4 regions of the Serratia surfactantfaciens genome follow, and region 3 is predicted to be linked to each of the others. Evidence: predicted binding sites of a transcription regulator. Region 3 holds the regulator's gene; each other region holds the start of a gene.
What was found. The regulator Fur, encoded in region 3, represses iron uptake genes when iron is present. The targets are predictions, from matches to a motif close to ATAATAATGAGAACNACTATCAA.

Region 1 (7,189 bases), 2.1 Mb from region 3:
CAGCGCGCGGAACAGGTAAAACGCCCCCGAGGCGTTGACGTTGATGCACTGATGCCAGTCATCCACGCTCAGATCTTCGGTATTGCCCATGCGCAAAATGCCGGCGGCGTTGACCAACACGTCCAGTCGCGGGTTCTCCCCCAGCTGTTGGCGGCACACCGCCTCCACCTGTTCCGGCCGGCTGATGTCCAGCGTCACGCAAGGGTAAGGCAGATCCGGGTTGGCGAATTCGCGATCAAATCCCACCACCTCAGCACCCTGAGCCAAAAAGTGCCGGGCGATCTGCTCACCGATGCCGCGCGCCGCGCCGGTCACCCACACCCGTTTGCCGGTGAAATCCATCTGAATGCTCATGCGCACACCGCCATCCGGGCGCACAGCCGGGTCATGTTGTTGTTCATCGTTGTCTCCTGCGAAAGCGTATGGCGCGGCGCACACTGCGCCGCAAAGAGGCCCTACAGCGCGCCGCTGTTCAGGCCGAAAGCGTTGAGCATGGTGCCCAGTTTGGCGGCAGTTTCCATCCACTCGGACTGCGGCGTCGAAGCGGCGACGATGCCCGCGCCGGCGAACAGCCGCACCCGGTTACCGTGCAGCAGACCGCTGCGGATGACGATCGCCCACTCGCCGTCGCCGTTGGCGTCGCACCAGCCGACGATGCCGCTGAACAGGCCACGATCGTGCGGCTCCAAATCGGCGATCAGCTGGCGGGCGCTCTCGGTCGGGAAGCCGCACAGCGCCGGTGTCGGATGCAGCAGGCAAGCCAGCTGCATCACGTTGAGCGTCGGGTTCAGCAACTCGCCGCGAATGCGGGTGGACAGGTGCCACATGGTGCCGGTGCTGAGCAGCGACGGGCCGCTGGGCACGCTCAGGCTGGCGCACAGCGGCGCCAGATGCCGGCGAATATCCTCTATCACCAGCTTGTGTTCGTATTTGTCTTTGGTCGAGCGCATCAGGCGCTCGCTACCGAGGCGATCCTGCTGCGCATCGTCCTGACGGCGCGCCGAGCCCGCCAGCGGATTGGTGTGGATCTCGCCGCCCTGCTTGCGGATCAGCAGTTCCGGGCTGGCGCCGATCAGCACGCCGCCATCGGCCAACGGCAGGGAAAAGTGGTAACCGGTCGGGTTCTGCACCATCAGGTTATTGAAGATCTGGTGGCCCGCCACCGGCTGTTCCAGCTCGATGTCGAGGATGCGCGACAGCACCGCCTTGTCCAGCTTGCCTTGTTTAAAGCGGCTGACCGCTTCCGCCACCGCATGCTTGAAGCGCGGCTCGTCCGGAATGCTGGTGCAGGCGGCAAGACGATGCGGCTGTTGCAGCATCGGGCGCGCGGCGCGGGTAAAGCTGTCGTTGGCGACAAACTGGCAGTTTTCAGGCACGTACAGGCTGGAAGGCCGGCGCGTATCGAACGGAATGGCGCCCACCACCACCGGCGCCGCCTGGCCGGCGGCTTTGGCGCGCGCCAGCGCCTGGCGGATGTGCTGAGTCAGCGCGCCGCCTTCCTGTTCGCCGCCGAACGCCGGCGCCTCAATGCGCTCGAACACGCCGTCGGCGGAAAGTGAACGGAATTCGGACCGGTACAAAAAGGTCGATTGCTCGGCGTACACAAACCCGGGGAAGGTTTGGTTATCTGTCGTCAGTGTCGCCACAAGACCACTCCTTTGTTGCGCCTCACCAATGATAATGTTTATGCGAATAATTATCATTAGCCATAAAAAGGATGGTAAATTACACCGGATCCCCACCGTGGGTCAATCACCGGTGAATGAATCTTTCGGCGCGCCGCGGCAAATCCGCGTTACGGCACAGAAATAAATAACACACTGTTATTATTGTGTTTTAGCAAAAAATAAAGGTCGTGACGTCGTCACCTTCACGCCAAAAACGCCCGCTGAACCGGCGCCCGGCGGGGCAATGCGGCGTCAATGTCTTAAGCAGCTCTAATACGAACGTCTGCCGCTGCACGTCCACGGCCGTCATGCGCGCATCAAGAAAGTCAAAGTAACAGCGCACCTGCGGATAAAGCGTCTTGAACAGGCTCTCTTTGGCGGAAAACGTCAGCGTCAGCAGCGCGTTGAACGGCAGCGCCTCGCGCAGCAACGCCTCGCGCTCCGTCGGCGAAACGATCGCCCCCCACAGCTCCTCCGCCCGCTCGTCAGACAGCAGCGTCTCCACATCCAGCCCAACGCCGCCCAGCCCGCTCTCGCGGTGCACGGCGCACAGCGCGGTATTCGAATTATGGCTCAGCGCACCGGCGATGCCAGCCGGCCACTGCGGCGCGCGATCTTCGCCGCGCGCCAGAGTGAAATCGGCGAAACCGAACGGCGCCAACAGCTGCCGCGCCAGAACGCGTCCGGCCAGATACTCCGCACGGCGCTTCGGCACCGCGCGCGCCAGATGATCCGGCAGCGTAAAGCCCAATGCAGAAAAGCTGTCGTCGCGATATTCCGCCAGCGCAAACTGGCAGCGCGCCACCTGGCCCGGATAACCGTCCGGCGTGAAAAAGTTGATATTGCGGATAAAAGTGGGCAACGGCAGTATCCATGATAAGCAGGCAGGCTGATGATGTTAGCCCCCGAAACGGCCTGCAACAATGACTCTGGGCAAAATAAATGGCGTTAAGGCCGGCACGGCGGCGCGTTAGCCGGGATGGGAAGAGGCCTCTCCCCCGCAACCGGGAGAGAGGCTGGGCATTACAGGATGCCCTTCATGGTCTTTTCGAAATCGCTCCAGGCGCAGAAACCGTCCTTGTCGATCGGGCAACCTTTCAGCGCCAGCGTTACGCGCTGCGGCGGGGTTTGCAGCGTCAGCGGCGTCGCCTTGCGCAGCTGTTCGGTGGACTGATAGACGTACTCGATCTTCAGCAATTCACGGTCGTTCTGCGCGTCGCGCCAGCGTTGGAACACCAGCTTGCCGCCGATCGGCGTTTTCTCATACTGCTGCGGCAGCTGATACGGCTGGAACTGCATGGCCGACAGCAGCGAAGCGATATTGGAGTCGTGGCCGACCAGCACCGTCAGCTTCGGCGCGTCCGGTTTGCGCTCGCCGAGCAGCGCGTTGTTGATATAGGTCAGCAGCGGTTTGGCGACGTTTTGCGCCACCACCGGCGAGGTGAACAGCGAATCCTGATAGCCGTCTTTCAGCTGCGCCAGCTGTTTCCACTGATGCGGGGTGGCGATTTTGCCCCAGGCCACCTCTTTCATCGGGAAACCTTCGTAGTACTGCAACATAAAGGCGTCCACCAGCGAGTTGCCCACCCGCAGCGGGCCGGAGACGCCCGGCTCTTTGCCCGGCACCGCGCTCATCACGCTGGCTTCTTTGGTCAGATCGCAGTGTTTGTCGGTCTTGCAGGCGGCGGAATCCTTGTAATCGATGATCTTCGCCAGCTGTTGGTAAGAGGCGTCCAGCTTCAGCGATCCCAGCGCGGCGTTCATCGCCGCCAGCGCCTGCTGGTTGAAGGCTTCGCTAGTGTCGGTGATGATCGGGTTGAAGGTCGGATCCATCTCACCCATCTTGTCCTGATGGTGCACGCTGACGTCGCAGCCCGGGAACGCGCCGTTGCTGAAGAACTGCGCGGTGGCCACCGTGCGCTGCAGGCTGTTGGCGTAGACATACACGCTGCCGGCGGTCGGGCAGCCCTCTTGCGGCAACAGGCCGGTCTGCTTCAGCCAGGCATTGAAGTAGTGCCCCATGTACACTTCCAGCACCCCGCCCTTGGTGGTCAGCTGGCCGCCCGGCGTTTCCCAGGCCGGCCAGGCCTTCGGCGTAGACTGCGCCAGCACGCTGCCGTTATTGGCCAGCGGCGCACGCAGGTTATGGCGGCTCATCACCAGCACCTGTTCCAGTTGATAACCGCCGGCTTCCGCCAGCGCGTTCCCGGTGAATAACAAAGGCAGGCACAGCAATAACGTTTTTTTTCTCATCCGCAGAGGCTCCCGGAAAATGATTATTTTTAAGGTGTTAGCGTTTGCCTGAGTATGATGGCGAGGTTAGTGTGACAAGTGTGTGACAGGGTTCACGGGAAAAGATCGTACCAGCGGCCACCGGGCGGCGGCCGCTGTGCTTCAACTCAGTACCACAGGCTCATGATCGGCCAGCCGATCAGCAGCAGCGCGGCGATGTACACCACGCCGAGAATGCCGCCCAGGCGCCAGTAGTCTTTCGATTTCACGTAGCCGCAGCCATAGATGATGACCCCCGGCCCGGTGGCGTACGGCGTCAGCACGCCCATGATGCCGATCGACAGCACCAGCAGCATCGACAGCTGCTCCATCGGCACGCCCGGCAGCCCTTTACCGACCGCCAGGATCACCGGCAGCATGGTGGCGGTATGCGCCGATAGGCTGGCGAACAGATAGTGGGCGAAGTAGAACACCAGCACCAGCGCCACCACCGTCATGTTCGGCGAGAAGCCGTCCAGATGGGTGCTCATGGTCTGGGCGAACCAGTCGATAAAGCCGGAGCGCGTCAGGCCGTTGGCCATCACCACCAGCGTCGCCAGGTTAACCAGCGTGTTCCAGGCGCTGGAATATTTGGTGATCTCTTTCCACGACACCACGTGCAGTGCCAGCATCAGCGACACCGCCAGCAGACACACCGCGGTGGCGTCCAGCATTTTGCCGCCGAATACCCACAGGCACAGGCTGAGCAGCACCAGGCCGATCAGGGTGTATTCCTTGCGCGTCAGCTTGCCCATTTCCCCCAGCGCGGTATCCGCCCAGGCGGCCACTTCGCTGCTGTGGGTCACGCCCGGTTTGTACAGGTAATAGGAAATCAGCGGCGCGATGATCAGCAACAGCAGACCGACCGGCAGGAACGCCAGGAACCACTGCATCCAGCTGATGTGCACCCCGGCGATCTTGCCGACGAACTCGATGCCCAGCACGTTCGGCGCAGCGCCAGTGACGAACATCGAGGAGCTGATGCTGGTACCGACCACCATCATCCACATCAGGTAACCACCGATGCGGCGCGAGGAGGGATCGTTAGGGAAAGAGTCGAACAGCGGCGGCAGGTTTTTCACCACCGGGAACACGGTGCCGCCGGTGCGCGCAGTGTTGGACGGCGTGAACGGCGCCAGCAGGATATCGATGATCACCACCGCATAGCCCAGCGTCAGCGTGCGCTTGCCCATGAACTTCACCAGGAACAGTGCGATGCGCCGCCCCAGCCCGGTGGCCTCGTAGCCCAGCGCGAAGATAAAGGCGCCGAACACCAGCCAGACGGTGGTGCTGGAGAAGCCCGCCAGCCCCCATTTCAGCGCCTCTTTACCGGCCTTGAAGCCCGGCTCCGCCAGTTCCTGCGCGCCGAACAGCACCCAGTTGGCGCTGAGCACGCTGACGGTCACGGCGATAAAGCTGATGGCGGTGGCCGGGATCGGCTCCAGAATCATGCCGACGATCATCGCCACGAAGATGGCGAAGTAGTGCCACGCCTGCGGCGGCATGCCGTCGGGCACCGGTATCAATAACAGGATCGCGAGCACCGCCAGCGGCGCTATCGCTTTCCAGATCTTTTCCTGGGTTTGGGACATGGGGACTCTCCTGAAGGCTTGGTTATTATTCTTGGGCACCCAGCTGCGCCAGCAGCCAGGTCACTATCAACAAGTCGGCGCTGCCGCCGGGACTGAGGTTGCGGGCAATGCAGTCGGCATCGAAGCGCCGCAGGCGCGCCAGGCCAACCTCCCCGGCCGAGCCGCCCTGCGCCAGCAGCAACGCCGCCTGGCGCCGTAGCCAGCGCAGTCCGAGCATGCCGCCGCGCGAGGCGACGTTGGTGTCACCGTTGTGGGCCATCAGCCACAGCAGACTGTCCAGCAGCGCCCGCTGTTCGTCGCCGTCAGCGGCCAACCGTTGCCGATACAGCGGCAGCGCGCCGTCCAGCACCAGCCGAAAACCGGCTTCCGCCTCGCCGCGCGCGCCGCTGAGGCCGTAGGCAGCGAACAGCCTCTGACCGGCGGTCTGCCCGGCGTTGTTGCGTCGCAGCTCGCGGTCCACCAGCCCCCGACACATCGCCGCCGTTTCGGCGCACAGCGCCGCTGCGCCGATGGCGCGCCCCTGCTGCTGCAGGCGGCCGAAGGCGGCGCACAGCAACCCGAGCGAGAACACGCTGCCTTTGTGGGTGTTAATGCCGCCGGTGGCGCGAAACATCTGGTTTTCGCAGGCCAGGCCCAGCGGCCGCAGCCGCGCCAGCTGCTGCTCTGCCGGCAGAGCCGCGTCTTCGCGCCCGCGTTGGATAAAGCGCGGCAGCCACACGCCGATGGCGCGGGCGCTGCGGTAAAAATGCCCGAGATCCATGTCGCGGTGGGCGCCGGTGTTATGGCGATCCACCAGCCCCGGTTTGGGCGTGAGGTTGACTTCCACCAGCAGCGCGCGAAAGGCGGCGCGGGCGAAGTCGCAGGCCGGTTCGGCACGGCGGGCGGGCAGATTAATCGGCAGAGATCGCATCGTTGAACATCCTTTCCATTTCATGCAGCAGTTGCTCGCTGCTATGCCGCCGCTGGCGGGCGCAGATCTTGGCCGGTTGGCCGCACAGCAAACAGCGCCGTTCCGGCAGGCCGATATCGCGGCGCGACAAAATGCGCCCCTGCGTATCCAGCACGTCGATGTCCCACAGCCGGCCGATCGGGCGGCTCACCTCCAGCTGCATGGCGCAGTCCTTCACCCGCTGGGCATCGGCGCGTAGCGCGACAAACCCTTCGCAGCCGGTGGAGAGCGCCAGCGCTTCGGCCTGCGGGCTGGGCCAGCCCTGTTCGGCGCACAGCCGCAGCAGCGCCGCCCACCCCAGGTTGAAGATGCCGCGCGTCAGCGCGCTGTCCTTCACCGGGCCGGGCACCACCAGCGTCAGCACCAGCAGCGTGCACTGGTGCTGCGCCAGCCACGCCTGCTGGCGCGCCTGGCGGCATTCGCGGCTGGTGAGCAGCTCCGGCAGGCTGACCGCGCGTTCGGCGGCCAGTTGGGGATCGACGGCGGCCATCGATTACTCCGCCACCTGATGCACCACGTCGATCACCGAGCCGTCGCGGTAACGCACCACCGCCACCACCTTGTCGGTAAAGGCGATCGGCTGCGGTTCGCCGGTCAGCTGCAGCGCGCGGGCGCGCAGCCAGTCGATGCTCACCACCTCGAGCCCAGCCTCCCGCAGGCGCTGCGCCAGCTCCGGCCGCGCCGGGTTGACGGCGATGCCGTGGTCGGTC
Region 2 (7,189 bases), 2.5 Mb from region 3:
TGGTTGATGTAGTGGTGGTTCAGCCATTGCAGCTTCTCGGTGTTGAACGCACTGGCAGATTTGTTGATCGCTTCCAGCGTGAAGAACTCTTTCATCTCATCGATGGAGAAGATCTCCTGATCGCCGTGGGACCAGCCCAGACGCACCAGGTAATTCAGCAGCGCCTGCGGCAGGTAGCCGTCATCGCGATACTGCATCACGCCCACCGCGCCGTGGCGCTTGGACAGCTTTTTACCGTCGTCGCCGAGGATCATCGACACGTGCGCGTATTCCGGCACCGGCGCGCCCAGCGCTTTGAGAATGTTGATCTGGCGCGGGGTGTTGTTGATGTGGTCTTCACCGCGGATCACATGGGTGATTTCCATGTCCCAGTCATCGACGACGACGCAGAAGTTATAGGTTGGCGAACCGTCGGTGCGGCGGATGATCAGATCGTCCAGCTCCTGGTTGCTGAATTCGATCGGGCCGCGAATTTTGTCGTCGAAAATCACCGAACCTTCCTGCGGGTTGCGGAAACGCACCACGTGCGGCTCGTCGTCGGTGTGGCTGCACTGGCTGTCGCGGCAGTGGCCGTCATAACGCGGCTTCTCGCCGTTTTCCATCTGCTTCTCGCGCAGCGCTTCCAGGCGTTCCTTGGAGCAATAGCATTTATAGGCGGTGCCCTGCTCCAGCATCTCGTCGATGACCGCGTTATAGCGATCGAAACGCTTGGTCTGGAAATACGGGCCTTCATCCCAATCCAGGTTCAACCAGTTCATGCCATCCATAATTGCGTCGATCGCGTCCTGGGTGGAGCGTTCCAGATCGGTATCTTCGATACGCAGAACGAACTCACCGCCCGCATGGCGGCTGAACAACCAGGAATAAAGTGCGGTACGCGCGCCGCCGACGTGAAGATAGCCGGTCGGGCTCGGTGCAAAACGGGTTTTGATTTTCATTGGGTTCACTGCCTTATTACGCAACGCGTGTCGGCGGTTGCCGACGATTGCTCGGAATTGAAAAAAGAGTGGACGACATTGTATCACCACGCGCTAATTCCTCAACGCCGACACGATATTGCACCGGTCGATTTCACGCGATTTGCGGCCAGTTCCGCATAACATTGCGCAAAGAATCGGCGTCTCTGGCGATAATTATCGCGCCCTGCCTAAATTTGCGGCGAACGATTGAAATCATTTTAAAAACCGTTGACTCACTTTGAACTATCCCTATAATGCGACTCCAACAAGACGGGGCGATTAGCTCAGTTGGTAGAGCATCTCCTTTACACGGAGGGGGTCGGCGGTTCGAGCCCGTCATCGCCCACCATCTTGTTGAGAAAAAATGAGAACGAATGAGGGTGATTAGCTCAGTTGGTAGAGCATCTCCTTTACACGGAGGGGGTCGGCGGTTCGAGCCCGTCATCACCCACCATCATTCTCTCGTTTAGCAGTAACCTGGAAGTCCTGAAGTGGGTGATTAGCTCAGTTGGTAGAGCATCTCCTTTACACGGAGGGGGTCGGCGGTTCGAGCCCGTCATCACCCACCACTTCTGCGGGTCGTTAGCTCAGTTGGTAGAGCAGTTGACTTTTAATCAATTGGTCGCAGGTTCGAATCCTGCACGACCCACCAATTCAGAAAAAAGCGCCTTTTGGCGCTTTTTTCGTTTCTGCCGCACTCACTTTCCCTTCTTCTTATTCTCTCTATTCACCACGCGCTGAGATACGAATGGTTATCATTTTGGCCGCTTGAATGGTAAATTAGCGGGCAACCCCCACGGCCACTCCGCCGTCGGATTGATACGCCTTTGTGCAAGGAAAGAAAGAGCCCGCTCATGACCCTATCCTTACGTCAGCTGTTTATTTCATTCATCGCCGTTTCCACCTTGCTGCTCAGCGGCTGCGGCCCGGACGACAAGAGCGACGAGCAGAAACCGTCCGCCCCCGCTGCCGACAGCAGTTGGCCGCGCACCATCGACAGCGCCAAAGGGAAATTTACGCTGGAAAAACCGCCGCAGCGCATCGTGTCCACCAGCGTCACCATCACCGGCACGCTGCTGGCGATCGACGCCCCGGTGGTCGCCAGCGCCGCCACCAGTCCGAATCCCCTGGTAGCCGATAAACAAGGTTTCTTTACCCAATGGAGCGAAGTGGCCAAACAGCGCCACGTCGAGCGGCTGTATCAGGTGGAGCCGAATGCCGAAGCCGTCGCCGCCACCGCGCCGGACTTGATCGTCGTCGCCGCAACCGGCGGTGATTCTGCGTTAAAACTGTACGATCAGCTGTCTGCCATTGCGCCGACGCTGGTGCTCGATTACGGCGACAAAAGCTGGCAACAGCTGGCGAGCGAGCTCGGCGAGATCACCGGCCATGAGGCCGGCGCCAAACAGGCGGAAGATCGTTTCGAACAGCGCGTGGAGCAAGTGAAGCAGGCGATTACCCTGCCGCCGCAGCCGACCACCCCGCTGGTGTATGCCGATAATGGCCGCGAGGCCATGCTGTGGACGCCGGGCTCCGCCCAGGGCAAGCTGCTGACCCAGCTCGGCTTCCAGTTGGCCACTCCGCCGGAAAGCGCCAAAGGCAACACCAGCATGGGGAAACGCCATGACATCATCCAGATCTCCGGCGAGAAAATGGCCGAGGGCCTGAACGGTAAAACGTTGATCCTGTTCGCCACCAATGAACGCAAAGTGCAGGAGCTGTTGGCCAACCCGTTTCTCAAGCATCTGGAGCCGGTGGAGCAACGGCACGTCTACGCCGTCGGCAACGACACCTTCCGCCTCGATTACTACAGCGCCACCAACATGCTGAACCAAATCGAGCAGTTGTTCAAAAAGCCCTGAATCACGCTGTCGGCAGGCCAATCCCCTGCCGACGCTTTCCGCAAACGGATCGGCAGTTCACATTCAATCAATTGAAATATCAATAGTTATTAACATCCTCAACGCAGCTAAACCACGAACCGACGGGTGCATGCGGGCGTAAACTCGTGCTACTATTTGGCGCCCGTTATAAACGCAAATAGCAATGAGAATAAAAATCATAAAGGAGTTACCGGTGTGAACGTACCCACTCCGACTGAGCGGACGCTTTCGTCCGCGCCGCACGCAGCTTACGCCAGTGGCTTCAAACGCATCGCCGGGTTCGGTATCGGTTTGGCGCTGTTGCTGCTGTGCGTCATTGCCAGCCTGATGCTGGGTTCCAAAGCCATTCCTTTCCATACCGTCTGGCTCAGCCTGCAGGGCGTAGCGAGCGGTTCCGACAGCACCATCATTCTCAACGCCCGGGTGCCCCGTACGCTGGCGGGCATTTTGGCCGGCATGGCGCTCGGCGCCGCCGGCGCGCTGATTCAGGCGTTGACGCGCAACCCGCTGGCCGATCCCGGCGTGCTCGGCATCAACGCCGGCGCCAGCTTCGCCGTGGTCATCGGCATCATGTTTTTCGGTGCCGCCACCACCGAAAGCTATATGGTCTACGCCTTCGCCGGCGCCGCCGTCACTACCCTGCTGGTCTACCTGATCGGCACGCTGGCGGGCGGGCGCATCAACCCGGTACGGCTGACGTTGGCCGGCGTGGCTATCGGCGCGGTGCTGCTCGGCATCACCACCGGGCTGTCGCTGATCGATCCGCAAACCTTTGACCAACTCCGCTTCTGGCAGGCCGGCACGCTGGATATCCGCACGCTGTCCACGCTGCCGGTGACCGCCCCCGCCATTCTGCTCGGCTGCCTGCTGACGCTGCTCATCGCCCGGCCGCTGAATACCATCGGCATGGGGGAAGATCTGGCTATCGCGCTCGGCGCGCGCGTGGTGCTGACTCAGGTGATCGCGGTGATCGCCATCACCTTGCTGTGCGGTGCAGCAACCGCCACCGTCGGCCCGATCAGCTTCATCGGCCTGATGGTGCCGCATATCGCTCGTTGGTGGGTCGGCCCCGACCAACGCTGGATCCTGCCCTACTCCATGCTGCTGGCGCCGATTTTACTGCTGTGCGCCGACGTAGTCGGCCGCTTGCTGGCGGCCGGTGAACTGCGGGTGTCCATCGTCGCCGCCTTTATCGGCGCGCCGGTGTTGATCTGGCTGGTGCGACGCAAGAAAACGCTGGGGGGCTTGTGATGAGTCTGCCCCACACTCTGCATATTGGCCGCCCGGACGGCATCATCAACTGGCGCATGCCGCTGCGCCTGCTGCTGGTCAACCTTTCGCTGCTGGCTTTGTGCCTGGCGATGGCGGTTGCCGCGCTGTGCTACGGCACGCTGCAGCTCTCGCTGGAGCAGGTCTTTGCCGCGCTCAGCGGCGAGGCGCCGAAAAACCTGGTGACTGTGGTCACCCAATGGCGCTTGCCTCGCATCGCCATGGCGCTGTTGTTAGGCGCCGCGCTCGGCATGAGCGGCGCCATTTTCCAGTCGATTATCCGCAACCCGCTCGGCAGCCCGGACGTGATCGGCTTTAATATGGGGGCTTACACCGGCGCGCTGATCGCCATCACCCTGTTCAACGGCGGCTACTATTACGTCGCCGGCGGCGCGCTGGCCGGCGGCATTCTCTCGGCGCTGGCCATCTATCTGCTGGCCTGGCGGCAAGGCATTGCCGGCTTCCGGTTGATCATCGTCGGCATCGCCATCAGCGCAGTGCTGGTCTCCACCAACACCTGGCTGATCATCACCGCTTCGCTCGAGCGCGCCATGGACGCCGCCATGTGGCAGGCCGGTTCGCTCAACGGCATGACCTGGCAAAAAGCCCAGCCCGCGACGGCGTTCATCGTGCTGGCGGCGGCCGCCGCGCTGCTGATGGGCAAACGGCTGCAGCTGCTGGAAATGGGCGACGACACGGCGCGCGCGCTGGGCGTCAATGCCGAAAGCAGCCGGCTGTGGCTGATGCTGTTCGGCGTCACCCTCACCGCCGCCGTCACCGCCACCGCCGGGCCGATTTCCTTTATCGCGCTGGCGGCACCCCAGATCGCCCGTCGCCTGGCCGGACAATCCTCGGTCACCCTGACCTCCTCGGCGCTGATGGGCGCGGCGTTGTTGCTCGGCGCCGACGTGGTGTCCCAACATCTTTTCGCGCCGATCCAACTGCCGGTCGGGGTCGTGACCGTCTGCATCGGCGGCCTGTACCTGATTTGGCTGCTCATTCGAGAGGCCCGCAGATAATGAAGAGTGATAATGCCATGAGCCACCGCCTGCACGCCTCGCACCTGAAGCTGGGCTACGACAATAAAATCATCGCTGACGATCTGAGCGTGGCGATCCCCGACGGCGCCTTAACGGTGATCGTCGGGCCGAACGCCTGCGGAAAATCGACGCTGTTGCGCGCCCTGTGCCGCCTGCTGAAACCCAGCGCCGGCGAGGTGATGCTGGACGGCAAGAACATCAGCAGCTTCGCCACCAAGGCGCTGGCACGCGAGCTTGGCCTGCTGCCGCAAACCTCGATCGCGCCGGACAGCATCACCGTGGCGGACCTGGTGTCGCGCGGCCGCTATCCGCACCAAAGCCTGCTGAAACAGTGGACGCAGGCCGACAAACAGGCGGTGGAAGCTGCCATGGCGGCCACCAACGTCAGCCAACTGGCGGATCGCAGCGTCGACGAGCTGTCCGGCGGGCAGCGTCAGCGCGTCTGGGTGGCGATGGCGCTGGCGCAGCAAACGCCGCTGCTGCTGCTGGATGAGCCGACCACCTATCTGGACATCGCGCACCAGATCGAGCTGCTGGATCTGTTCCGCCAGCTCAACCGCGAGCGCGGTCAAACCCTGATCGCGGTGCTGCACGATCTCAACCACGCCTGCCGCTATGCCGATCACATCATCGCCATGCGCGACGGCAAGATCGTGGCGGAAGGGAAACCGACGGAGATCATCACCGCCGAACTGGTGGAGCGGGTGTTCGGCATGCCATGCATGATCATCGACGATCCGCTGTCCCACACGCCGCTGGTGATCCCGCGCGGCCGCTATCACTGCGACGCGCCGCAGGCATGAAAAAGGCCGGGTTAACCCGGCCTCGTGGTTATTTCTCCAGCGACACCTGTTTGAAGATGTGTTTGCCGAACGGGTCTATCTCGTAGCCTTTTACTTCCTTACGCACCGGTTCGAAGATGGTCGAGTGCGCGATCATCAGCGCCGGCATCTGATCGTGCATCACCACCTGTGCCTGCTGATACATCGCCACCCGTTTGGCGTGATCGTTCTCTTCGCGCGCCTGCAGGATCAGCTGGTCGAACGGTTTGTAGCACCATTTCGCCGAGTTGGAGCCGCCGAGCGAAGCGCAGGTGAACAGCGGGCCGAAGAAGTTGTCCGGATCGCCGTTGGCGGTGGTCCAGCCCATCAGCGCGGTCTGGTGCTCGCCGTTTTTAATCCGCTGCAAATACTCGCCCCACTCGAAGGTGACGATTTTGGCGCGCACGCCGATCTTGGCCCAGTCGGCCTGGATCATCTCCGCCATGCGCTTGGCGTTGGGGTTATAGGGCCGCTGCACCGGCATCGCCCACAGATCGATATCGAACCCCTGCCCCAGCCCGGCCTCCTGCAGCAGCTGCTTCGCCCGTTCCGGCGAATACGGATAATCTTCAAGCTGCGCGTTGCTGCCCCATTGGGTCGGCGGCAGCAGATTCTTGGCCGGCTGGCCGGCGCCGTGGAACACCGCGTCGATGATCGCCGGCTTGTTGACAGCCAGCGCCAACGCCTGGCGCACCTTGACGTTATCCAACGGCTTCTTCTGGGTGTTGAACGCCAGGAAGCCGATATTCAGGCCGGATTTTTCCATCACCTGCAGGTTGCCGTCCTGCCGCATGCGCGCCAGATCCGCCGGGTTGGGGAACGGCATCACCTGGCACTCGTTCTTTTGCAGTTTGGCGTAACGCACCGTCGCATCCGGCGTGATCGAGAACACCAGCCGATCGATCTTCGGTTTGCCTTCCCAGTAGCGGTCGAACGCCTTGTAGAGGATTTTTGCGTCCTTCTGGTACTGCACCAGCTGGAACGGCCCGGTGCCGATCGGATCGTTGTCCACCCGCTGCGGCGTGCCGGCCTTCAGCATCGCGTCGGCATATTCCGCCGATAAAATGGTGGCAAAGTACATGCCCAGATCGGCGACGAACGGCGCCTCGGCGCGGGAGAGCTCAAAGCGCACGGTGTGGTCATCCACCTTGACGATCCGGTCAATCAGCGTGCCGAACTCCATCGACTCGAAGTTGGTGTAGGCGCCGTTGGAGACC
Region 3 (7,189 bases):
TACGCCTGGGACATGTTCGGCCTGGATGTCGGCGCCTTCACCGCCATCGAACTGGCTGAATCCAGCGCCAGCGGCCACCCGAACGAGATCGCGTTCTCCTCGAAGAACCGTACCTACGACGAAGACTACTCCGGCGACAAAGGCGGCGTCAGCCTGTACAAAGCCGCCGCCAAGTTCAAATACGGCCCGGTCTGGGCGCGCGCCGGCTACATTCAGCCGAGCGGCCAAACCCTGCTGGCGCCGCACTGGAGCTTTATGCCGGGCACCTATCAGGGCGCCGAGGCCGGCGCCAAGTTCGACTACGGCGATGCCGGTGCGTTGAGCTTCTCCTACATGTGGACCGACAAATACAAAGCGCCGTGGCATATCGAGATGGACGATTTCCGTCAGAACGATAAGAAAACCCGCGTCTCCTACCTGCACTCGCTGGGCGCCAAGTACGATTTCAAAAACGATCTGGTGCTGGAAGCCGCTTTCGGCCAGGCCCAGGGTTACGTGAATCAGTACTTCACCAAGGCGTCTTACAAATTCGATGTGCTGGGCAACCCGCTGACTACCAGTTACCAGTTCTACGGTGCGGAAGACCGCATCAGCAACAAGAACGATCCGAACAGCATCTACGACGGCCTGGCCTGGCTGCAGGCCCTGACCTTCGGTTACACCACCGGTCAGTTCAACTGGCGTCTGGAAGGCACCATGGTCAAGGCGGAAGGCAATCAGGGCTTCTTCCTGCAGCGCATGACCCCGACCTACGCTTCGTCTAACGGTCGGCTGGACGTGTGGTGGGACAACCGCTCCGACTTTAACGCCAACGGCGAGAAAGCGTTGTACGCCGGCGTGATGTATGACCTCAGCAACTGGAACCTGCCGGGCATGGCGGTCGGCGGCTCTTATGTCTACGCCTGGGACGCCAAGCCGAGCACCAACCCGATCTACGATCAGAGCCAGCGCCTGAAAGAGAGCGCCTGGAGCCTGGACGCGATGTACACCATCCAGGAAGGGCGCGCCAAGGGCACGCTGATCAAGCTGCACTACACCCAGTATGACAACCACACCAACATCCCGAGCTGGGGCGGCGGTTACGGCAACATCTTCCAGGACGAGAAAGACGTCAAGTTCATGGTCATCGCGCCATTCACCATCTTCTGATGCGTTCCCCGGCCTTGCGGCCGGGGGCAGTTAAGGGAATTCAACGATGAAAAAAATCATGCTGATGTTGGCGGCCGCCGCGGCCTTGAGCGCCTGCGCGCAACCCGCCGCGCCGCCGGAAGACGCCAAATTGAAGCAGGCTTACAGCGCCTGCATCAACACCGCCGAAGGTTCGCCGGAGCGTCTGCAGCCCTGCAAGGCGGTGCTGAACGTGTTGAAACAAGAGAAGCAGCACCAGCAGTTCGCCGCGCAGGAAACGGTGCGGGTGATGGATTATCAGAACTGCATTATGGCGGTGCACAGCGGTAACGGTCAGGCTTACGACGCCAAGTGCGGCAAGCTGTGGCAAGAAATTCGCGATAACAATAATTAAGAAGGACGAGAACATGAACGCATTCAAACTGAGCGCGCTTGCCGCCTTGACGGCAACGATGGGATTCCTGGGCGGCATGGGAAACGCCATGGCCGATCAACAGCTGGTGGATCAACTGAGCCAGCTGAAGCTGAACGTGAAAATGCTGGATAACCGCGCCGGCGAAAACGGCGTGGATTGCGCGGCGCTGGGCGCCGACTGGGCCTCTTGCAACCGGGTGTTGTTCACCCTCAGCAACGACGGCCAGGCTATCGACGGCAAGGACTGGGTCATCTATTTCCACAGCCCGCGCCAGACCCTGCGGGTGGATAACGATCAGTTCAAGATAGCCCACCTCACCGGCGATCTGTACAAGCTGGAACCGACCGCCAAATTCAGCGGTTTCCCTGCCGGCAAGGCGGTGGAAATCCCGGTGGTCGCCGAATATTGGCAGCTGTTTAGAAATGACTTCCTGCCGCGCTGGTATGCCACGTCCGGCGACGCCAAACCGAAAATGCTGGCGAATACCGACACCGAAAACCTGGACCAGTTCGTGGCGCCGTTCACCGGCGATCAGTGGAAGCGCACCAAAGACGACAAAAACATTCTGATGACGCCGGCTTCGCGCTTTGTCAGCAATGCCGAGCTGCAGACGCTGCCCGCCGGCGCGCTGCGCGGCCAGATCGTGCCGACGCCGATGCAGGTGAAGGTCCACGCGCAGGACGCCGATCTGCGCAAAGGGGTCTCGCCGGATCTGAGCACGCTGGTCAAGCCGGCGGCGGACGTCGTCAACCAGCGCTTTGCGCTGCTGGGCGTGCCGGTTCAGGCCAACGGCTATCCGATCAAGACCGATATCCAGCCGGGCAAGTTTAAAGGCGCGATGGCGGTGCCGGGCGCCTATGAGCTGAAGATCGGCAAAAAAGAGGCGCGGGTGATCGGCTTCGATCAGGCCGGGGTATTCTATGGGTTGCAGTCGATCCTGTCGTTAGTGCCGACCGACGGCAGCGGCAAGATTGCTACATTGGACGCCAGCGACGCGCCGCGCTTCCAGTATCGCGGCATTTTCCTCGACGTGGCGCGCAACTTCCATAAGAAGGATGCGGTGTTGCGTCTGCTGGATCAGATGGCGGCCTACAAGCTCAACAAATTCCACTTCCACCTGAGTGATGATGAAGGTTGGCGTATCGAGATCCCCGGTTTGCCTGAGCTGACGGAAGTCGGCGGCCAGCGCTGCCACGATCTGAGCGAAACCACCTGCCTGCTGCCGCAGTACGGCCAGGGGCCGGATGTCTACGGTGGTTTCTTCAGCCGTCAGGACTATATCGACATCATCAAATACGCCCAGGCGCGCCAGATTGAAGTGATCCCTGAGATCGACATGCCGGCGCACGCCCGCGCCGCGGTGGTGTCGATGGAGGCGCGCTATAAAAAGCTGCATGCCGCCGGAAAAGAGCAGGAGGCCAACGAATTCCGCCTGGTGGATCCGACTGATACCTCCAATACCACCTCCGTGCAGTTCTTTAACCGCCAGAGTTACCTGAACCCGTGCCTGGATTCTTCCCAGCGCTTTGTCGACAAGGTGATCGGCGAGATCGCCCAGATGCATAAAGAAGCCGGGCAGCCGATCAAAACCTGGCACTTCGGCGGCGACGAGGCGAAAAACATCCGCCTGGGCGCCGGCTATACCGACAAGGCGAAACCGGAGCCGGGTAAAGGCGTCATCGACCAGAGCAACGAAGACAAGCCGTGGGCCAAGTCGCAGGTTTGCCAGACGATGATCAAAGAAGGCAAGGTGGCCGACATGGAGCACTTACCGAGCTACTTCGGCCAGGAGGTCAGCAAGCTGGTGAAGGCGCACGGCATCGACAGAATGCAGGCCTGGCAGGACGGCCTGAAAGACGCCGAGAGCGCGAAGTCGTTCGCCACCTCGCGCGTGGGCGTCAACTTCTGGGATACCTTGTACTGGGGCGGTTTCGACAGCGTCAACGATTGGGCCAATAAAGGGTATGAAGTGGTGGTCTCCAACCCGGACTACGTCTACATGGACTTCCCTTACGAGGTGAACCCGGACGAGCGCGGTTACTACTGGGGCACTCGCTTCAGCGACGAGCGCAAGGTGTTCAGCTTCGCGCCGGACAACATGCCGCAGAACGCGGAAACCTCGGTCGATCGCGACGGCAACCACTTCAACGCCAAGAGCGACAAGCCGTGGCCGGGAGCCTACGGGTTGTCCGCTCAGCTGTGGAGCGAAACCCAGCGCACCGATCCGCAGATGGAATACATGATCTTCCCGCGCGCGCTGTCGGTGGCCGAACGCGCCTGGCACCGCGCCGGTTGGGAGCAGGACTATCGCGCCGGCCGCGAATACAAAGGCGGGGAGACCCACTTTGTCGACACCAAGGCGCTGGAGAAAGACTGGCTGCGCTTCGCCAATATCCTGGGCCAGCGTGAACTGGCCAAGCTGGACAAAGGTGGCGTCGCTTATCGTCTGCCGGTGCCCGGCGCACGCGTAGCGGGCGGCAAGCTGGAGGCGAATATCGCGCTGCCGGGATTGGGCATCGAGTATTCCACCGACGGCGGCAAGCAGTGGCAGCGTTATGACGCCAAGGCCAAGCCGGCGGTATCGGGTGAGGTGCAGGTGCGTTCGGTCAGTCCCGACGGTAAACGTTACAGCCGCGCCGAGAAGGTCTAAGCCCGGCGCATCGGCCTGTCGTCATGGCGGCGGGCCGCTTAACGAAGGGGGAATGCGTCCGCCTCTGCGCGTGTCGGCGTGAAGCGGACGTGAAAGTGAGAGCAGTACGTGGAGTCGCAGTGCCGCTGCAATTGTAGTATTTCATGACATGATCTTTCCCCGGCTGGTCCGGGGATTTTTTTGCTCACCGTTCAGCAAGCATAAAAAAACCGCCTCAGGGTGAGGCGGTTTTTCATAGCCAGTCAGGCTTATTTCTTGTCGTGCAGCGTTTCGTCTTCGCGGCAGTCACCGGTTTCACAGTGGCCGTACAGGTACAGGCTGTGGTTGGTGAGCTTGATGCCGTGCTGCTTGGCGATATCACGCTGGCGCACTTCGATGGATTCGTCACTGAATTCGATCACTTTGCCGCAGTCCAGGCAAATCAGGTGATCGTGGTGATGCTGTTGGGTCAGTTCGAACACGGACTTGCCGCCTTCGAAATTGTGACGTGTCACAATGCCCGCATCGTCAAACTGGTTCAGTACGCGATAAACCGTTGCCAGGCCGATCTCTTCGCCCATATCAATCAGTTTTTTGTACAAATCTTCCGCACTGACGTGATGGCATTCCGGATTTTGCAGTACTTCCAGGATTTTGAGTCGCGGAAGCGTGACTTTTAAGCCGGCCTTCTTCAATGCGATGTTGTTGTCGGTCATGCGAATTCAGTCCTGTTACTATGCTAATCAAGTTGAGGCGTACTCGCCTGTGGCATCGGTCGGCACAAAGAGTTAATGCGTCTCATTATAGAACCGGTTGTACTAAATGGAAACCGCCGGTTGTTAACAAAGATATAATTGCACTATTGCATGTTTTGCATGCAACGCCTTGATGGGTGGGATAAACCGATAACTCAGTCTACCTTGACGGGGTGGGAAGTTACAAATCTGTAGCTTCTATCGCAGCAATCCCTGCTGCCGATGATGGCCCTGTGCGCACACTATGCACTTTACAGGGCCTTTGTTCAACCTTTCGCCAGTTGCGGCGTTTAGCCGACGATATCGGCCAGGCTCAGCTCTTCGACGATCTGTTTGACCCAGGCATCGACGCGCTCGTTGGTCAGCTCCGGCTGGCGGTCTTCGTCGATCGCGAGACCAATGAAGTGGTTGTCGTCCGCCAGGCCTTTGGAGGCCTCGAAGTGGTAGCCTTTGGTCGGCCAGTGGCCCACGATGGCCGCGCCGCGCGGTTCAATGATGTCGCGGATGGTGCCCATCGCGTCACAGAAGTATTCCGCGTAGTCTTCCTGGTCGCCGCAGCCGAACAGCGCCACCAGTTTGCCGTTGAAATCGACTTCTTCCAGCGTCGGGAAGAAATCATCCCAGTCACACTGCGCTTCACCGTAGTACCAGGTCGGGATACCCAGCAGCAGGATATCGAACCCTTCCAGGTCTTCTTTGCTGCTTTTAGCGATGTCGTGTACTTCAGAGACGTCGTCGCCAAACTGTTTCTGGAGAATTTTCTGGATCATTTTGGCAATGTTTTCGGTATTGCCAGTGTCGCTGCCAAAGAAAATGCCTACAGTAGCCATATCGCGTATAACCTTTAAATTCAAGTAATTGCATTACTCGATGCCAGCACTGCCGCCGCTGACGCCGATTAAAATGATGCCATGACAAGAGCCTTTCGCCACGGGGGCGGGCGCCGACAGGCGCAGTCTCTTGCCGGTAAATGCGTATCATGCCAGAAAGTGGCGCCGGGGTTTTATCGCATTTATGCGATGCCGGAGAATGAAGAAAAGCGTGGTCGATCCGGCGTTGTCCTTAACGCCGCGCCGCGCGTGCGGCCGAAGAGATCAATGTTCCGGCTGTTCTTCCGCCAGTTGCGCCAACAGCATCTGCTCGATGAGTTCGCTGCGGCTAATGTTGCGCTGTTCCGCCAATTTGTTCAGGGCGTCCACCGCATCCGCGTTGATTTTCAGCTCTACGCGCCGCAATCCACGCACTTTATCGCGCCGTAACTGATTGCGCTTATTGATTCTAAGCTGTTCATCGCGGGAAAGCGGGTTGGTTTTCGGGCGCCCCGGACGGCGTTCATCTGCGAACAGATCCAGCGTCGTGCGATCCGTTTGTTCTTTTGCCATAGGTAGCGGTACTGCAAGGGAGTTTGCATCAAAAAGCGCTCGCACGCTTCCGGAGGCATCGGTTAACACACTTCGGGCCAATAAACCCTAACCCAAATTCACCCCCGAACCGGCGTTCGCGAACGCGCTGGCGCGGCGGCAAAATTATAGCGCGCCATATTACCCCAGCAGATGGAGCGGCGACAATGCCTAACTGCGGGCTAAACGCGCTAAGCCGTTATCTTTAGCGCGTTTTTTCGCCAGATGAGCGTATTTTTCAGGCTTCGTCGAGGAAACGGTGGATGGCGCGCAGCACCGCGTCCGGTTTTTCGGCGTGCACCCAATGGCCGGTGCCGGCGACGACATGGGCGCGGGCCTGCGGGAACTGGCGGGCGATGTCCGCACGATAGCTGTCCTGCACGTACGGCGACAGGCCGCCGCGAATGAACAGCGTCGGGTGCGGCCAGGCCGGCACGTCCTGCCAGCCGGTGATGTCTTCGTAGCGTTCGATCAGCACCGGCAGGTTGAAGCGCCATTCGCCATTGTGGAAGGACTTCAGCAGGAACTGGATCACGCCTTCTTCCTGCAGATAGTCGCGCATCAGCTGGGCGGCCGCCTGGCGTTGGGTGATGCCGGCGGCGCTGACGGCCTTCAGCGCGGCGAAGATCTCATCGTGGCGGCGAGTCTGGTAATCCACCGGCGCCACGTCGATGACGATCAGCTTAGCGATGCGCTCCGGCGCGATGGCGGTCAGCGCCATCGCCGCTTTACCGCCCATCGAATGGCCGATGACGATCGCTTTATCCAGCTGCAGTTCGTCGAGCAGCGCCAGCAGATCCTGCGCCATGGCGGGGTAGTTCATGTCGTCGGCGCGCGGGGAGAGGCCGTGGTTGCGCAGATC
Region 4 (7,189 bases), 2.0 Mb from region 3:
GCACGGCGACATTTTAATTTAGCAAGGGGACAACATGGACATTACCGCAACCGCCAACGCGCTGTTGCCGCTGCTCGGCGGTAAAGAGAACATCGCCAGCGCCGCCCACTGCGCCACGCGCTTACGCCTGGTGCTGGTGGACGACAGCAAGGTGGACAAAGAGGCCATCGGCAAACTGGACGGCGTCAAAGGCTGCTTCAGCAACGCTGGCCAGATCCAGGTGATCTTCGGCACCGGGCTGGTCAACAAGGTGCATGCGGAATTCATCAAGGCGGCAGGCGTCAGCGAATCCAGCAAGGCCGAAGCCGCCGATATCGCGGCGAAAAAACTCAACCCGCTGCAGCGCATCGCCCGCCTGCTGTCGAACATCTTCGTGCCAATCATCCCGGCGATCGTCGCTTCCGGTCTGTTAATGGGGCTGCTCGGCATGGTGAAAACCTACGGCTGGGCCGATGCCGACAGTGCGTTGTTCATCATGCTGGATATGTTCAGCTCGGCGGCGTTCATTATCCTGCCGATTCTGATCGGTTTCACCGCCGCACGCGAATTCGGCGGCAACCCTTATCTGGGCGCCACGCTCGGCGGCATTTTGACACATCCGGCGTTGACCAACGCCTGGGGCGTCGCCGGAGGGTTCCACACCATGAACCTCTTCGGTCTGGAAATCGCCATGATCGGCTATCAGGGCACCGTGTTCCCGGTGCTGCTGACGGTATGGTTCATGAGCCTGTTGGAAAAACGCCTGCGCAAGGTGATCCCCAACGCGCTCGATCTGATCCTGACGCCGTTCCTGACGGTGGTCATCTCAGGCTTTGTCGCCCTGCTGTTTATCGGCCCCGCCGGTCGGGCGCTGGGCGACGGCATCTCCTTCGTGCTCAGCACGCTGATTGTCCATGCGGGGTGGTTCGCCGGGCTGCTGTTCGGCGGTCTCTATTCCGCTATCGTCATCACCGGCATCCACCACAGTTTCCACGCGGTAGAGGCCGGGCTGCTCGGCAACCCCAATATCGGCGTCAACTTCCTGCTGCCGATCTGGTCGATGGCCAACATCGCTCAGGGCGGCGCCTGTCTGGCGGTTTATTTCAAAACCCGCGACGCCAAAATCAAAGCTATTGCGGTACCTTCGGCCTTTTCCGCCATGCTCGGCATCACCGAGGCGGCGCTGTTTGGCATCAACCTGCGCTTCGTGAAACCGTTTCTGGCGGCGCTGGCGGGCGGAGCGCTCGGCGGTGCCTGGGTGGTGGCCAACCATGTCGGCATGAACGCGGTCGGGCTGACGGCGATCCCCGGCATGGCGATCGTGCAGGCCAGTTCTCTGGTCAGCTATATCATTGGTCTGGCGATCGCCTTTGGCAGCGCCTTTGTCCTCTCCCTATTGCTGAAATACAAAACGGACGCGCAATGATGGAAGAACTCAGCTTAATCAAGCAGGCAATGCGGGCGTTAATGAACGGCCAGCCGCTCGCGCGGCGCGATCCGCACCGACCGGACTGGCATCTGGCACCCAGCGTTGGCCTGCTGAACGATCCCAACGGCTTTATCCAGCACAACGGCATTTATCATCTGTTTTATCAGTGGAATCCGCTGGGTTGCGATCACCGCAACAAATGCTGGGGACACTGGCAGTCAGCCGATTTACTGCATTGGGAGCACCAGCCGATCGCCCTGGCGCCCGGCGCCTGTTACGACAGCCACGGCTGTTACTCCGGCTCGGCCGTGGTGGCGGAAGACAAAATCACGCTGATCTACACTGGCAACGTGAAATTCCCAGACGGCTCACGCACCGCCTACCAATGCCTGGCTCAGGAAAGCGAGCGGGGCGAATATCGCAAACTCGGGCCGGTGCTGCCGCTGCCGGAGGGCTACAGCGGTCACGTACGCGATCCGAAAGTGTGGCGTCATCAAAATGACTGGTACATGGTGCTCGGCGCACGTGACTTGCAGGATCGCGGTAAGGTGCTGCTATGTCGTTCCAGCGATCTGCGCGACTGGCAAGCGCTGGGAGAAATCGCCGGTTCCGGCCTGAACGGTCTGAGTGAATTCGGCTACATGTGGGAGTGCCCGGATCTGTTCTCGTTGGACGGTGACGAGGTGTTGATCTGCTGCCCGCAGGGACTGACGCCGCAGCCGGAACGTTACCTCAATCGCTATCAGGCCGGTTATCTGCTCGGCAAGCTGGATTACCAGCAGGCAGCCTTCCGTCACGGCGAATTTCGCGAACTGGACGCCGGCTTCGAGTTTTATGCGCCGCAGACAACGCTGGCGGAAGATGGTCGCCGCCTGATGTTCGGCTGGATGGGCGTACCCGAACAAGATGAAGAAGCCCATCCGACGCGCCTTTACGGCTGGCTCCACACCATGACCTGCCCGCGCGAGCTGTTGCTGCAGCATGGCCGCCTCCACCAGCGCCCGGCACGCGAGCTGCAACAGCTGCGCGGCGAACCAACATGCTGGCAGGGGCGCGCCGATGACGCCCCCGTCTACGCACTGGGCGCGGCAGAGCTGCAATTAACGCCACAGGGCCCGTTCAACGCAACCTTTGGCGACGCGATGACGCTGAACTGGGACGGCGAAAGGCTGCAGCTGACGCGAGCTTCCCTGGCCGACGGCCGGCCGGAGCACCGTTACTGGCGCGGCCCGGTCACGCATCTGCAACTGCTGTTCGATCGTTCCAGCGTGGAGATTTTCATCAATCATGGCGAGGCGGTGATGAGCGCACGCTACTTCCCGGCTGGTGAGCCGCAACTGCGGCTGTGCGGGAGCGCGCCGCTGGCGTTGGAATACTGGCCGCTGACGCCATGCATGCTAGAATGACGCATCCTCCGATGACTTCAGATGGCGTCAGTGAAAAAAAATAAACGCATTACCATCAGTGACATCGCCACGCTGGCCGGGGTGTCGAAATCGACCGCCAGCCTGGTGCTGAACGGCCGCAGCAAGGAATACCGGGTGTCCGACGACACCCGCGATCGCATTCTGGCGCTGGCGCACGAACACCATTATCAGCCCAGCATCCACGCCCGCTCTTTGCGCTCCAACCGCAGCCACACGCTGGGGTTGGTCGTACCGGAGATGACCAACTACGGTTTTGCGGTGATTTCGCGCGAGCTGGAAACGCTATGCCGCGAAGCCGGGCTGCAGCTGTTGATCGCCTGCACCGATGAAAACCCAGCGCAGGAAATGATGGCGGTGAACAGTCTGGTGCAGCGGCAGGTGGACGGCTTGATCGTCGCCTCCAGCCAGTTGAACGATGCCGAATACCAGAAGATCAACGCCGGGCTGCCGGTGGTGCAGATGGATCGTCTGATCGCCGGTTCCGAACTGCCGCTGGTGATCACCGATTCGGTCAACTCGACCGCCGACCTGGTGGAAAAGGTCGCGCGCCAACATCCGGACGAGATCTATTTTCTCGGCGGGCAGCCGCGCATTTCGCCGACCCGCGATCGGCTGGCCGGTTTCCAGCTTGGCCTGCAGCGCGCCGGCATAACGTGCAAACCGGAATGGATCATCAACGGCAACTATCATCCCAGCTCAGGTTACGAGATGTTCGCTCAGCTTTGCGCACAGTTGGGGCGGCCGCCCAAAGCGCTGTTTACCGCCGCCTGCGGCCTGTTGGAAGGGGTATTGCGTTATCTGACTCAACATCAGCTGATGGAGAGCGACATCCACCTGTGCAGCTTCGACGATCACTACCTGTTCGACTGCATGACGCTGAAGATCGACACCGTCGCACAGGACTGCCGGGCGTTGGCGCAATATAGCTTCGACCAAGTCACCGCACTGATCGACGAGCGGCCGCTGGAACAGAACGCGCTTTATCTGCCGGGCCGTATCCGCTGGCGCCATGCCGGTTCCCGGGCTTTGTTGGCCGGAGAGTGATATCTCTGAACCAGTAAAAAAGGGCGCCGAAGCGCCCTTTTCTGTTTCATCAGCCCGCTATTTGGCGGCGCCTTCCATGCCCACCAGCCCCACTTTCAGGTAGCCGGCTTTACGCAGAGTGTCCATCACGCTCATCAGCGTTTCATAGTCCACGCTCTTGTCCGCCTGGAAGAAGATGGTGGTTTCTTTGTTCGCCTGAGTGCGTTGATCCAGCACCGAAGTCAGCTGATCGGCATTCACCGGCTGATCGCCGACGTAGAGCTGCTTGTCGGCCTTCACCGACAGGAACACCGGTTTCTCCGGCCGCGGCTGCGGCTTGGCGGAGGAGGCCGGCAGATCGACGCGGATATCTACCGTTGCCAGCGGCGCGGCCACCATAAAGATGATCAACAGCACCAACATGACGTCGATAAACGGCGTTACGTTGATTTCATGCAGTTCGCCGCTGTCGTCCAGATCTTCATTTAAGCGCATCGCCATGACTCACCCCGCCCGCAGTTGGTGTGCGTGCTGTGAGCGCTTGGCTTCCGCCGTCGCGGCCAGATCCAAATCACGGCCCTGCAGCAGCAAGACCTGTGCCGCTACGTCGCCCACCTGGGCGCGATGGCCGCTGATGACGCGAGCGAAGATGTTGTAGATAACGACGGCAGGGATAGCCGCGACCAGACCTAGTGCGGTCGCCAACAGCGCTTCCGCGATGCCCGGCGCCACGACCGCCAGGTTGGTGGTCTGCGAATGGGCGATGCCGATGAAGCTGTTCATGATGCCCCACACGGTACCGAACAGACCGACGAACGGCGAGATGGCGCCGATGGTGGCCAGGAAACCGTTGCCGCGGCCCATGTTGCGGCTGTAGGCCGCTACGCGGCGCTCGAGGCGGAAACCGGTGCGCTCTTTGATGCCGTTGTTGTCGTTGGATTCCGCAGACAGCTCCAGCTCATTTTGCGCGTCGTTCAGCAATACCGCGCTGACGCTCTCCGGTGAGAAGTTTTGCGCCAGTTCGGAGGCTTCATCCAGAGAACGCGCTTCGGCCAGCGTCAGCTGTTCGCGGCGCAGACGGCGCTTGGCGCGCAGCAGTTCGCTGCCCTTGGAGAATAGAATGGTCCAGGTCACGATCGAGGCCAACACCAGGCCGATCATCACCGCTTTCACCACCGCGTCGGCGTGCTGATACATGCCCCAGACGGACAGGTCCATGCCGCGAGTTTCCGGTGGTTGGATCGTTGGTGCCGGGTTCACCGGCGTGATGCTCTCAGGCGCAGCGGCTGCCGGCGCAGGCGCGGTGCTCGGCGCAACGCTTTCGGTAACGGCCGGGTTGGTCGCCGGCGCGGCCTGCGCGCTGCCGGCCAGCCCCACGACCAGCACCATAGAAGCCATCAGGCTGCGGCCAAAGGCCTTGCCCCACTGCGCCCGGCCCTGACCGAACGATCCTTGATTTAAATTCTTGCCAGCCGTTTTCACGCTGTGCCTCCACCCATTACCGATCAAAATTAAGGAATAATTCAGCGTGCGATCATATCAAACCAACCGGGGATTGATAGTAGTTCTCATTATTATTTACCAAATAAACGAGAAAATTTTAGACAGCCTTGCCGCAAAGTGCCAATCCGCGTCCGTTCAGCGCTAAAAGCCCCTTTTATAGGGCGATTTCGTTACTTTTATCCCACAACGGTGCAACAAGACCACGCTGCCGAACGGCGCCTCAGCCGAGGAATGGGCTTCTCTCTTCCCACTCGGCAGAAGGATGACGCGAGAAATGCGTGACCGGCAGCCAATTATAGCCGTTTCTATATCCAGAAGTTAAAACGTCTGGATGGCTATATTAACTCATGCTAACGTAAGGGCTATCGCAAACGGGCACGTGCAGAGCAACCAGAGGTGAGCCAGGTACCATGACGTCAAAACACATCGAAACCACGCTGATCGGCGCCGGCCGCGGCAAACGCTACACCCAGGGCTCCGTCAATCCCGTTACGCAACGCGCCTCTTCCCTGGTCTTCGACTCCGTCGCCGCCAAAAAACACGCCACCGCACAGCGCGCCCACGGCGAGCTGTTTTATGGCCGACGCGGTACCCTGACCCACTTTGCGCTGCAGGATGCGATGGTGGAGCTTGAGGGCGGTGCCGGCTGCGTGCTGTACCCTTGCGGCGCGGCGGCGGTGGCCAATGCGATCCTGTCGTTCGTCGGCGCCGGCGATCACCTGCTGGTCACAGGCTCGGTGTACGAGCCGACCCAAGATTTCTGCACCCATATCCTCGGCCGCATGAACGTCAGCACCACCTATTTCGATCCGCTGATCGGCGCCGACATCGCCAATCTGATCCAACCCAATACTCGCGTGGTGTTCCTTGAGTCCCCCGGTTCCATCACCCTGGAAGTGCAGGATATCCCGGCCATGGTGCAGGCCATTCGCGCCGTGGCGCCGGACGTGGTGATCATGATCGACAACACCTGGGCGGCGGGCGTGCTGTTCAAGGCGCTGGATTTCGACATCGACATTTCTATTCAGGCCGGCACCAAGTACCTGATCGGCCATTCCGATTACATGCTCGGCACCGCCGTCGCCAACGCGCGCTGTTGGGACCAACTGCGCGAGTACTCCTATCTGATGGGGCAGATGGTGGATGCCGACACCGCCTACATGGCGAGCCGCGGCCTGCGCACCCTGAGCGTGCGGCTGAAACAGCACGAACGCAGCAGCATCGAGGTAGCCAACTGGCTGGCCGCGCGGCCGGAGGTGGCGACGGTCAATCATCCGGCCCTGCCGAGCTGCAAGGGCCACGAGTTCTACCGCCGCGACTTCAGCGGCTGCAACGGGCTGTTCTCTTTCGTGCTGAAGGAACGGCTGGACGATACGCAGTTGGCCGCTTACCTGGACAACTTCAGCCACTTCAGCATGGCCTACTCCTGGGGCGGCTTCGAGTCGCTGATCCTGGCCAACCAACCGGAAGAACTGGAAGCGATCCGCCCGGCGGGCGGCGTCGACTTCTCCGGCACGCTGGTGCGCTTACACATCGGCCTGGAGAACGTCGAAGACCTGATCGCCGATCTGGCGGCCGGTTTCGATCGCCTCAGCGGCGTGCGCTAAGGCGGATTCCGGTAATTTTCTTCGTCTCGTTTAATGTCGGCTTAAGCTATTAGCGGTACACTAACCGGGTAACTGTCAGATACGGTAACCGCCGCACCCTGGAGAACGTGACCCCGGGCGCAACCGGCATGCAACAGGACATAAAATGGATGTATTACGAGAGATTATTCATGCGCTTTGGCAGCAGGACTTTGTCGCCCTCGCCGATCCAAGCGTGATTT

Region 1: ATE40_RS12595 (isochorismate synthase) is a predicted target of Fur. The motif match lies at 1,681-1,703, and genes of this name have one in related genera.
Region 2: fepD (Fe(3+)-siderophore ABC transporter permease) is a predicted target of Fur. The motif match lies at 3,000-3,022, and genes of this name have one in related genera.
Region 4: exbB (tol-pal system-associated acyl-CoA thioesterase) is a predicted target of Fur. The motif match lies at 5,414-5,436, and genes of this name have one in related genera.

The regions. Positions count from the first base shown of each region.
Region 1 covers NZ_CP016948.1:2,672,759-2,679,947, forward strand. Annotated here, with positions in the region: gene dhbA (2,3-dihydro-2,3-dihydroxybenzoate dehydrogenase) at 1-354, opposite strand, end outside; gene ATE40_RS12595 (isochorismate synthase) at 456-1,646, opposite strand; gene ATE40_RS12600 (4'-phosphopantetheinyl transferase family protein) at 1,837-2,529, opposite strand; gene agp (bifunctional glucose-1-phosphatase/inositol phosphatase) at 2,691-3,920, opposite strand; gene ATE40_RS12610 (anion permease) at 4,067-5,530, opposite strand; gene citG (triphosphoribosyl-dephospho-CoA synthase CitG) at 5,556-6,440, opposite strand; gene citX (citrate lyase holo-[acyl-carrier protein] synthase) at 6,421-6,969, opposite strand; gene citF (citrate lyase subunit alpha) at 6,973-7,189, opposite strand, start outside.
Region 2 covers NZ_CP016948.1:3,048,373-3,055,561, forward strand. Annotated here, with positions in the region: gene gltX (glutamate--tRNA ligase) at 1-938, opposite strand, end outside; tRNA gene ATE40_RS14330 (tRNA-Val) at 1,233-1,308, shown strand; tRNA gene ATE40_RS14335 (tRNA-Val) at 1,338-1,413, shown strand; tRNA gene ATE40_RS14340 (tRNA-Val) at 1,453-1,528, shown strand; tRNA gene ATE40_RS14345 (tRNA-Lys) at 1,536-1,611, shown strand; gene fepB (Fe2+-enterobactin ABC transporter substrate-binding protein) at 1,814-2,821, shown strand; gene fepD (Fe(3+)-siderophore ABC transporter permease) at 3,038-4,093, shown strand; gene fepG (iron-enterobactin ABC transporter permease) at 4,093-5,130, shown strand; gene ATE40_RS14365 (ABC transporter ATP-binding protein) at 5,148-5,954, shown strand; gene ATE40_RS14370 (ABC transporter substrate-binding protein) at 5,983-7,189, opposite strand, start outside.
Region 3 covers NZ_CP016948.1:581,635-588,823, forward strand. Annotated here, with positions in the region: gene chiP (chitoporin ChiP) at 1-1,149, shown strand, start outside; gene chiQ (ChiQ/YbfN family lipoprotein) at 1,196-1,522, shown strand; gene ATE40_RS02740 (beta-N-acetylhexosaminidase) at 1,536-4,193, shown strand; gene fur (ferric iron uptake transcriptional regulator) at 4,442-4,888, opposite strand; gene fldA (flavodoxin FldA) at 5,218-5,757, opposite strand; gene ybfE (LexA regulated protein) at 6,022-6,309, opposite strand; gene ybfF (esterase) at 6,566-7,189, opposite strand, start outside.
Region 4 covers NZ_CP016948.1:3,744,612-3,751,800, forward strand. Annotated here, with positions in the region: gene ATE40_RS17570 (sucrose-specific PTS transporter subunit IIBC) at 35-1,405, shown strand; gene ATE40_RS17575 (sucrose-6-phosphate hydrolase) at 1,405-2,814, shown strand; gene ATE40_RS17580 (LacI family DNA-binding transcriptional regulator) at 2,836-3,879, shown strand; gene exbD (TonB system transport protein ExbD) at 3,937-4,359, opposite strand; gene exbB (tol-pal system-associated acyl-CoA thioesterase) at 4,363-5,340, opposite strand; gene metC (cystathionine beta-lyase) at 5,772-6,968, shown strand; gene ATE40_RS17600 (DedA family protein) at 7,114-7,189, shown strand, end outside.